Regions from separate parts of the Streptomyces sp. NPDC007095 genome, predicted to be linked through region 1. Evidence: riboswitches for the same ligand, from Rfam matches in the RefSeq annotation. Region 1 holds a riboswitch; each other region holds the start of a gene.
What was found. A riboswitch is a leader RNA that binds a small molecule or an ion and turns the genes downstream of it on or off. The one in region 1 is predicted to bind thiamine pyrophosphate.

Region 1 (2,183 bases):
GAACTTGACGCCGATGAGGAAGTCGAGAAGCGCCTTGCCGCCCTTCGTGTTCTTCGCGTTGCTCAGCAGCCCCGCGTACTCGATCTGGCGGAAGCAGGTGCCGCTCGCGACCCCGGTCGGCGCGGTCTTCGGCTTCGGGTCCGCGTAGATCACCTCGGCGGGCGGGGAGGAGGCGTACGAGACGACCAGGGGCCGGTCGGCCTTGGCCTTCTTGCCGCCCGCGGACCCGGAGAATTCGTCGTTGTAGGCCTGCTCCCAGCCGTCGACCACCTTCACGCCGTTGGCCCTGAGCTTCTTCCAGTAGTCCTGCCACCCGTCGTCCCCGTACTTCGCGGCGGTCCCGAGCAGGAAGCCGAGGCCGGGCGAGGACGTGGACGCGTTCTCGGTGACGAGGAGGTTCTTGTACGCGGGCTTGATCAGGTCGTCGAACGAGGCGGGCGGGGCCAGCTTGTGCTTGCTGAAGTAGGCCTTGTCGTAGTTGACGCAGATGTCACCGGAGTCGATGGGCGTGACCCGGTGCTTGTCCTGGTCGATCCGGTACTGCTGGACGATCTGGTCGGAGCCCTTGGCCTCGTACGACTGGAACAGCCCGTTGTCGAGCGCACGGGACAGCAGTGTGTTGTCGACGCCGAAGAAGACGTCGCCCTGCGGGTTGTCCTTGGTGAGGATGGCCTTGTTGACGGCCTGCCCGGCGTCGCCGTCCTTGAGGACCCTGACCTTGTACCCGGACTGCTTCTCGAAGTCCTGCAGCACGCTCTTCGACACGGCCCACGAATCGTGGCTGACGAGCGTGACGGTCTTGGAGTCCCCGGCGCCGCCGCTGTCGGAGGACCCGCACGCGGACAGCGTGACGAGGCCCAGCCCGATGGCGATGGCCGTGGTCGTCCTCTTGGTGATCACTGAATTCCTCCTGGGATGACCAGGAAGAGACGCGGCCCTGCCCGGGATCCTCGGAAGGTTCCCGGGCAGGGCGCAACAGCTTGAGTGATGCCCGAACTTCCTACCCAGAATGACCTGGGCAAGGTTCAGAGGGTCTGCGGCCCACCGGTTGCTCCGGCTACCGCACTCTCAGCGCTGTGGCGCTCCCCTGTCGGAATATGAAGATGTCGGAATATGGAATTGCACTGACTGACAGTGGCCGGCACCAGCTGGCAGAAAAGGCGCCGCCGGGCACTGCCGCCGATCAGACTATCGCTCGGTCGCGGCCAGCTGTCCGCATGCCCCGTCGATCTCCTGGCCACGGGTGTCCCGGACGGTCACCGGCACCCCGTGAGCCGCGATCGCCTCGACGAACGCCTTCTCGTCCTCGGGCCGCGAGGCGGTCCACTTCGAACCCGGCGTCGGGTTCAGCGGGATGAGGTTGACGTGCACGGGCTTGCCCTTGAGCAGCCGCCCGAGCCTGTCACCACGCCATGCCTGGTCGTTGATGTCCCGGATGAGGGCGTACTCGATGGACAGCCGGCGCCCGGACTTGGCCGCGTACTCCCAGCCTGCGTCGAGCACCTCGCGCACCTTCCACCGCGTGTTGACGGGGACGAGGGTGTCGCGCAGCTCGTCGTCAGGGGCGTGCAGCGAGATGGCGAGACGGCACTTGAAGCCCTCGTCGGAGAACCGGTGGATGGCGGGCACCAGCCCGACCGTCGACACGGTGATCCCGCGCTGCGAGAGCCCGAGCCCGTCCGGCTCGGGGTCGGTGAGCGCGCGGATGGCGCCCACGACCCGCTTGTAGTTGGCGAGCGGCTCGCCCATGCCCATGAAGACGATGTTGCTCAGCCGCGCCGGACCGCCCGGGATCTCGCCGTCCCGGAGGGCCCGCATCCCGTCCACGATCTGGTGCACGATCTCGCCCGTGGACAGATTCCGGTCCAGCCCGGCCTGTCCGGTGGCGCAGAACGGGCAGTTCATCCCGCAGCCCGCCTGCGAGCTGATGCACATGGTCACCCGGTCCGGGTAGCGCATCAGCACGGACTCTACGAGCGTGCCGTCGAACAGGCGCCACAGGGTCTTGCGGGTGGTGTCCTGGTCGGTCGACAGATGCCGCACGACCGTCATCAGCTCGGGAAGCAGCGCCTCCTGAAGCTTGCCGCGCGCGGCGGCCGGGATGTCCGTCCACTCCACGGGGTCGTGCGCGAACCGCGCGAAGTAGTGCTGCGAGAGCTGCTTGGCGCGAAACGGCTTCTCAC
Region 2 (2,183 bases), on a different contig from region 1:
GAGCCTGGTAGAGCGGCACCGTGCCGATGGGGACGGGGGAGTTGCGCAGAACCCATTCCCGCGTGGTGTGGATATTGCGGCCGGTGGACAGGTCCATGACCGTGTCCGCGCCCCAGCGGGTGGCCCAGGTCATCTTCTCGACCTCCTCCTCGATGGAGGAGGTGACGGCGGAGTTGCCGATGTTGGCGTTGACCTTCACCAGGAACCGCTTGCCGATGATCATCGGTTCGATCTCCGGGTGGTTGACGTTCGCGGGCAGCACCGCGCGACCGGCGGCGATCTCCTCGCGTACGACCTCGGGGTCGACGTTCTCGCGGACCGCCACGAACTCCATCTCGGGCGTGATCTCGCCCCGCCGGGCGTACGCGAGCTGCGTGACCGCCTCTCCGGAACGGCCTCGACGTGGCTGGCGCGGCCGCCCCGGGAAGACCGCGTCGAGGTTGCGCAGGCCCCCGCGCGGAGCGGTGTGCTTGATTCCGTCGTCCTCGGGACGGACGGGACGGCCCGCATACTCCTCGGTGTCACCGCGGGCGATGATCCAGTTCTCGCGCAGCGGCGCGAGGCCCCTGCGTACGTCGGTGTCGACGACCGGATCGGTGTACGGGCCGGAGGTGTCGTACAGCGTGACGGACTGCCCGTTGGTGAGATGCACTTGACGGACCGGCACCCGCAGATCGGGGCGCGAACCCCCGACGTATCCCTTGTGCCAGCCGATGGACTTCCCGGCCTCCCGTGGCTGTTCGCCCTCGGGCGGGGCAGGCGCCTCGCCGATCTGGCTGGAGGCAGGCGTGCGTACGTCCTTGTTGGTCATGAGACCTACTCCCTACGCCGGCATTACCCGGTAACAGGTTCGGCGGTCGACGCAGCGGATTCCGTCTGCAGACGTCCCTTGTGAAACATCACTCGTTCCACGTGAAACATCGCTAAGACGAAGGTCAGCGCCCTCTCAGCCCGGTGCTCCGAGCTCCCGCGTGTGCAAAGGTGACTCCACGCTAGCGTCATATCTGGCGCGGTGAACAGAGGGCCATCACCGTTCTTGCGATGATCGGTCGGTGACCACAACGCAGCAGCCCCCGTTCCCGCCGTCCGAGCCGCCGCGCCGACGCGGTCCCGGAGACGGCTATGGACCTGGTCCCGGAGACGGCCACGGACGCGGGCCGGGCAGTGGCCTCGGTCCGGGGGGCGGGCATGGGCACGGACCGGGTGCGGGACACGGGCACGGCCCCGGGGACGGACACGGACATGGGTCTGGGGACGGGCCTGGGAATGGACATGGGCCTGGGGACGAGCACGGGTCTGGGCACTCGCACAGTCACAGCCATGGGCCCGCCACGCCCGTCTCCAAGCATCTGCGCAAGGTCATCGCGGCCATTCTGATCCCCTTCGCCGCCGCGGTCGTTGTGGGTCTCGCGGTGCTCTGGCCCGGTGGCGCCCCGTCCCACGAGCGCACCGGCGTCGGCTTCGACCGGCAGACCCAGCAGGCCACGGTCACCAAGGTCGACAAGGTCAGCTGCAAGTCCGTGAACGCGTCGGGGGAGACCCCGAGCGGCGACACATCCACCGCCGAGGGCTCCTCCGCGCAGCAACAGGCGACGGGCGACTGCAAAAAGGCGACGATCCGGATCGACACCGGCAAGGACAAGGGCCGTACGTTCACGGAGATCATCCAGCCCGACCAGTCACGGCAGTTGCACGAGGGCGAGAAGGTCGTGGCCGCGTACGAGCCCTCCGCGCCCAGGGACCTGCAGTACTCGGTCACCGATGTGAACCGGAAGTTCCCGATGGCGCTGCTCGCCGGGATCTTCGCGCTGGCCGTCGTGGTGGTGGGCCGGATGCGCGGTGTCATGGCGCTGGTCGCACTGGCCATCAGCTTCGTGATCCTGACCTTCTTCATCCTGCCCGCGATCCTGCAGGGCTCGAATCCGCTGGTCGTGGCCGTGGTCGGGGCGAGCGCCATCATGCTGATCGCGCTCTACATGTGCCACGGCCTCTCGGCCCGTACATCGGTGGCGGTGCTCGGCACCCTGCTCTCCCTGGTGCTGATCGGCATCCTCGGCTCGGAGTTCATCGGCTGGGCGGCGCTGACCGGCAACACGGACGACAACACCGGTCTGATCCATGGCCTGTATCCGTCCATCGACATGAGCGGTCTGCTGCTCGCGGGCGTCATCATCGGTTCGCTC
Region 3 (2,183 bases), on a different contig from region 1:
AGCAGGCCGAACGCGCCGAGGGCGCCCCCGCCGAGCAGGGTGTCGACGCCGCGGGCGGTCTGGTCGGTGAAGACGGCTGCGCCCCACAGTCCGAGCGCCTGGACGGCCACGAAGGACACGCTGACGCCGGCCAGGGTGTACCAGAACATGCGCGGGCGGGACGCCGTGCGCGGCAGATAGCGGCTGAAGTCGCTCGCGTACGGGGCCCACGACAGCGCAAGGCTGAGCGCGATGGTGCAGGTCAGGACGAAGGCCCCGGCCCGGTCGGCGCCATGGGCGGTTGCGGCGGGGGTGGTGTGGGCGCCGCTCAGGAGCTTCACGGTCAGGGCCACGAACGCGGCGGCGAGGGCGAAGGTCATCACGGTCTGGAGCCGGTGGATCGCCTCGTAGCCGAGGACGCCGAGCGCCCCCTGCGCCGCCATCATGACGAGCACACCCAGCCAGAACGGCCAGCCGCACAGCTGGGCCAGCGCGTCCCCGCCGAAGAGGCCGATCAGCGCGTCCCAGGCGATGGACGACAGCCACTGCAGGGCGCCGGGGACGACCACGGCCCGGCCGAACGCGAGGCGGGCGAGCGGCAGCTGTCCGGCGCCGGTCTGGCTCCCCCAGGTGCCGAGGTACGCGGTCGGAACCGCCCCCAGGAGGGTGCCCAGCACGACGGCGGCGAGCGCGGTGGAGAAGTCCAGGCCGAGCGCGATGCCGACGGTGCCGGTGAACACGCCGGTCATGGTCAGGTTGGGGGCGAACCACACGGTGAACAGACGGCCGGGGCCGCCGTAGCGGTGGTCCTCCGGGACCGGGGCGATTCCGCGCGCCTCGACGTGCAGATCCCCAGGGGCGGTGGGCATCCGCCCGTCGAATACGCCCTGCGGGCCTCCGACGGCCACCTCAGCGCGAGCGTTACGGGCATACGGCAACGACATGAGACATCCCTCCGCCAGTCCTAACTGGTTCAGGTTCGACGGGTGTGATCTCAGCCCTCGTGCGGGGCACCCCGTGTCCGGTTCGGCGGTCAGGATAGCCCGGCGGGCGCGGTATGCCCCAGGGGGAGGGGTCCGCACGGCACCGCTGCTACGCGTCGGCGCTCGGCTCCCTGCCCTCGTACGCCGCCGTCAGCAGCGCCAGCACACCGTCCACGGTGACCTCGCGCGGGTTCGGATACGTCTGTGCGACGGCCTGTTCGGCGGCCACCGCCAGGTCGGTCTTCTTGAGACCGAGTTCGGCGAGGCTCCGGGGAGCACCGAGGTCCCCGGCCAGCGCCCGCAGGGCATGGGGGACGTCGTCGGTGCAGCCCAGGGCCCGCGAGAGCGCGGTGATCGCCCGGGGCGCGGCGGGCGCGTTGAAAGCGAGGGCGTACGGGAGGACCACCGTGTGCGTCTCGGCGTGCGGCAGGCCGAAGGTGCCGCCGAGAACGTGGCACAGCTTGTGGTGCAGGCCCATGGTGGTGGCGCCGAGACAGGCGCCGCAGAGCCAGGCGCCGTACAGGGCCCGGCCGCGCGCGTCGAGGTCGCCTGGGGCGGCGGCCACCAGCGGCAGGGCCCCTGTCATCGCCCGTACGCCCTCCTCGGCCATGAGCGAGACGAGGGGCGAGGCGTCGGGCGCGTAGAGGGCCTCGACGGCGTGGGCGAGCGCGTTGACGCCGCTGGTGACGGTGAGGGGCACGGGGAGCGAGAGGGTGAGCTCGGGGTCGTAGACGACGCTGCGGGGCTGGACGGCGAGGTCGCGTCCGGTGCGCTTGGCGCCGTGCTCGGTGAGTCCCCAGACCGGGGTCATCTCGGAGCCGGAGTAGGTGGAGGGCACGGCGATCAGGGGCAGGCCGGTGCGCAGCGCGATCGCCTTGCCGAGGCCGATCGCCGAGCCACCGCCGACCGCGACACACCCGTCGGCGCCTGCCGCGCGCGCCGCCTCGACGGCCCGGTCGGCGACCTCTACGGGTACGTGCATCCGGGCCTCGGCGTGCAGCCCCGCGCAGGCGTCGCCCAGGGCGTCCGCGACCGCGCGTGCCGTGTCCTCGCCCCTGCCGCCGCAGACCACCAGCACCCTGCGCAGCCCGAGCCGGGCGGCCTCGTCGGGGGTCGCGGAGACGGCGGCGCCGGGCCGGAAGACGATCCGCGCGGGCTGGGTCTCGTACGAGAAGTCGAGCGGGGTGTTCATGTCGGTCATGGTGCTCGTTCCGGTTCCAG
Region 4 (2,183 bases), on a different contig from region 1:
GGGCGCGCGCCGATACCGACGACCACGGCACCCGCCGGCACCCGCGAGCCGTCGTCGAGGACCACCGCACCGGGCTCGACACGCTCCACGCGCGCGTGGGTGCGCAGCGACGCGCCGCTGTCCGCGTACCAGGCGGTCATCGGCGCGGCCACCTCCGCGGGCAGCGCCCCGGCCAGCGGCCGGTCGGCGGCCTCGACGACCGTGACCGCGCACCCGGCCTCGCGCGCCGCCGTCGCGAACTCCGCGCCGATCCAGCCCGCCCCGACGACCACGATGTCGTGCTGCTGGGCGAGCACGGGGCGCAGTCGCTCGGCGTCGTCCAGGGTCCGCAGCAGATGGACGCCGGGGACGCCCTGTGCGCCGGGCAGCTGGATCGGTTCCGCGCCGGTCGCGAGGACCAGGACGTCGTACGGCACCGGTCCTGCCTCGGTGTCCAGCTCGTGGTCTGCGGGGCGCAGGCCCAGCGCCTCGCAGCCGAGTCGCAGTTCGATGCCCAGCGCCTCGAAGTCGATGTCGAAGGCGGAGCCCTCGGCCTTGCCGAGCAGCACCGCCTTGGACAGGGGTGGCCGGTCGTACGGCTGGTGCGGCTCGGCGCCGATCAGCGTCACGTCCCCGGTGAAACCCTGTTCCCGCAGGGCGACCGCCGTCTGCACGCCGGCCATGCCCGCGCCCACGATGACGACCCGCCGTGCCGTACGCCCCTGCGTCCGCACCTGTGCCCGCGTCTGCTCGCTCACCTGATCACCATAGACAACTGACAATCTGTCAGTCAGGGGACGTGCGCAGTGACCTGTTCCACAACGGATCTCGCCGTCCTGCTCGTCGTACGCGGACCGCGTGCGCGTACCGACCCGCGAACGGGCTCTGGACGGAGGCTCCCTTACTGAGACATACGGCAGCGGGCTAGGGTGGCGAACGTAAAGCACTCGCGGGAGCCCGGACGCACCGGGCTGAGAGGGAGGCTGGCGGCCTCCGACCGTACGAACCTGATCCGGGTCATGCCGGCGAAGGGAGGGGCTGGACGCCCATGTCGCCTACGCGTACACCTGCACGTTCATCGGATGCGCCGTCATCGGACGCACGTACCTCGGACGTCCTCGTCATCGGGGGCGGGATCATCGGTCTCGTGACCGCCTGGCGGGCCGCGCAGCGCGGGTTCACCGTCGCGGTCGTGGACCCCGAGCCGGGCGGCGGAGCGGCACGGGTGGCCGCCGGAATGCTCGCCGCCGTCACCGAGCTGCACTACGGCGAGCAGACCCTGCTGGGCCTGAACCTCGCCTCCGCGCGCCGCTATCCCGACTTCGCCGCCGAACTCACCGAGGCGAGCGGCCAGGACCTCGGCTACCGCCGGTGCGGCACGCTGGCCGTCGCCATGGACGCCGACGACCGGGCCCACCTGCGCGAACTGCATGCCTTGCAACACCGCTCGGGGCTCGAATCGGAGTGGCTCAGCGGCCGGGAGTGCCGCCGTCTGGAGCCGATGCTCGCGCCGGGCGTGCGCGGCGGGCTGCGGGTCGACAAAGACCACCAGATCGACCCGCGCCGACTCGCGAAGGCCCTGGTCACGGCATGCGAGCGGGCCGGAGTGAAGTTCCACCGGACGTGGGCGGAGCGCCTGACCGTCGTACGGGACCGGGCCGCCGGGGTCGTCACGACGGACGGTGAACAGCTGGCGGCGGGGCAGGTGGTACTCGCGGCCGGGAGCCTCAGCGGGAAGCTCCCGGGCGTGCCCGCCGACGTACTGCCGCCCGTACGGCCCGTGAAGGGTCAGGTGCTGCGGCTGACCGTGCCGAAGCGGTACGCCCCGTTCCTGAGCCGGACCGTGCGGGCCGTGGTGCGCGGCAGCCAGGTCTATCTGGTGCCGCGGGAGAACGGTGAGCTCGTCGTGGGCGCCACCAGCGAGGAGCTGGGCTGGGACACGACGGTGACCGCGGGCGGGGTCTACGAGCTGCTGCGCGACGCCCATGAGCTGGTGCCCGGGATCACCGAGCTGCCGCTCACCGAGACGCGCGCGGGCCTGCGGCCGGGGTCGCCCGACAACGCGCCACTGCTCGGCCCGACCGCGCTCGACGGGCTGCTGCTGGCCACCGGGCACTACCGCAACGGCGTCCTGCTCACGCCCGTCACCGGGGACGCCATGGCGCACGTCCTGACCACCGGCGAGCTTCCGGAAGAGGCCCGCC

Region 2: another riboswitch for thiamine pyrophosphate. It lies ahead of thiC (phosphomethylpyrimidine synthase ThiC); the one in region 1 lies ahead of ABZ656_RS28585 (thiamine ABC transporter substrate-binding protein).
Region 3: another riboswitch for thiamine pyrophosphate. It lies ahead of ABZ656_RS10410 (cytosine permease); the one in region 1 lies ahead of ABZ656_RS28585 (thiamine ABC transporter substrate-binding protein).
Region 4: another riboswitch for thiamine pyrophosphate. It lies ahead of thiO (glycine oxidase ThiO); the one in region 1 lies ahead of ABZ656_RS28585 (thiamine ABC transporter substrate-binding protein).

Annotation. Positions count from the first base shown of each region.
Region 1 is NZ_JBEYFS010000092.1:21,461-23,643, reverse strand. It holds gene ABZ656_RS28585 (thiamine ABC transporter substrate-binding protein) at 1-897, opposite strand, end outside; TPP riboswitch at 980-1,099, opposite strand; gene rlmN (23S rRNA (adenine(2503)-C(2))-methyltransferase RlmN) at 1,189-2,183, opposite strand, start outside.
Region 2 is NZ_JBEYFS010000004.1:48,548-50,730, forward strand. It holds gene thiC (phosphomethylpyrimidine synthase ThiC) at 1-811, opposite strand, end outside; TPP riboswitch at 804-981, opposite strand; gene ABZ656_RS02635 (YibE/F family protein) at 1,053-2,183, shown strand, end outside.
Region 3 is NZ_JBEYFS010000022.1:2,699-4,881, reverse strand. It holds gene ABZ656_RS10410 (cytosine permease) at 1-923, opposite strand, end outside; TPP riboswitch at 913-1,007, opposite strand; gene ABZ656_RS10405 (maleylacetate reductase) at 1,072-2,154, opposite strand; gene ABZ656_RS10400 (intradiol ring-cleavage dioxygenase) at 2,160-2,183, opposite strand, start outside.
Region 4 is NZ_JBEYFS010000261.1:1,137-3,319, reverse strand. It holds gene ABZ656_RS49440 (FAD-dependent oxidoreductase) at 1-737, opposite strand, end outside; TPP riboswitch at 919-1,030, shown strand; gene thiO (glycine oxidase ThiO) at 1,028-2,183, shown strand, end outside.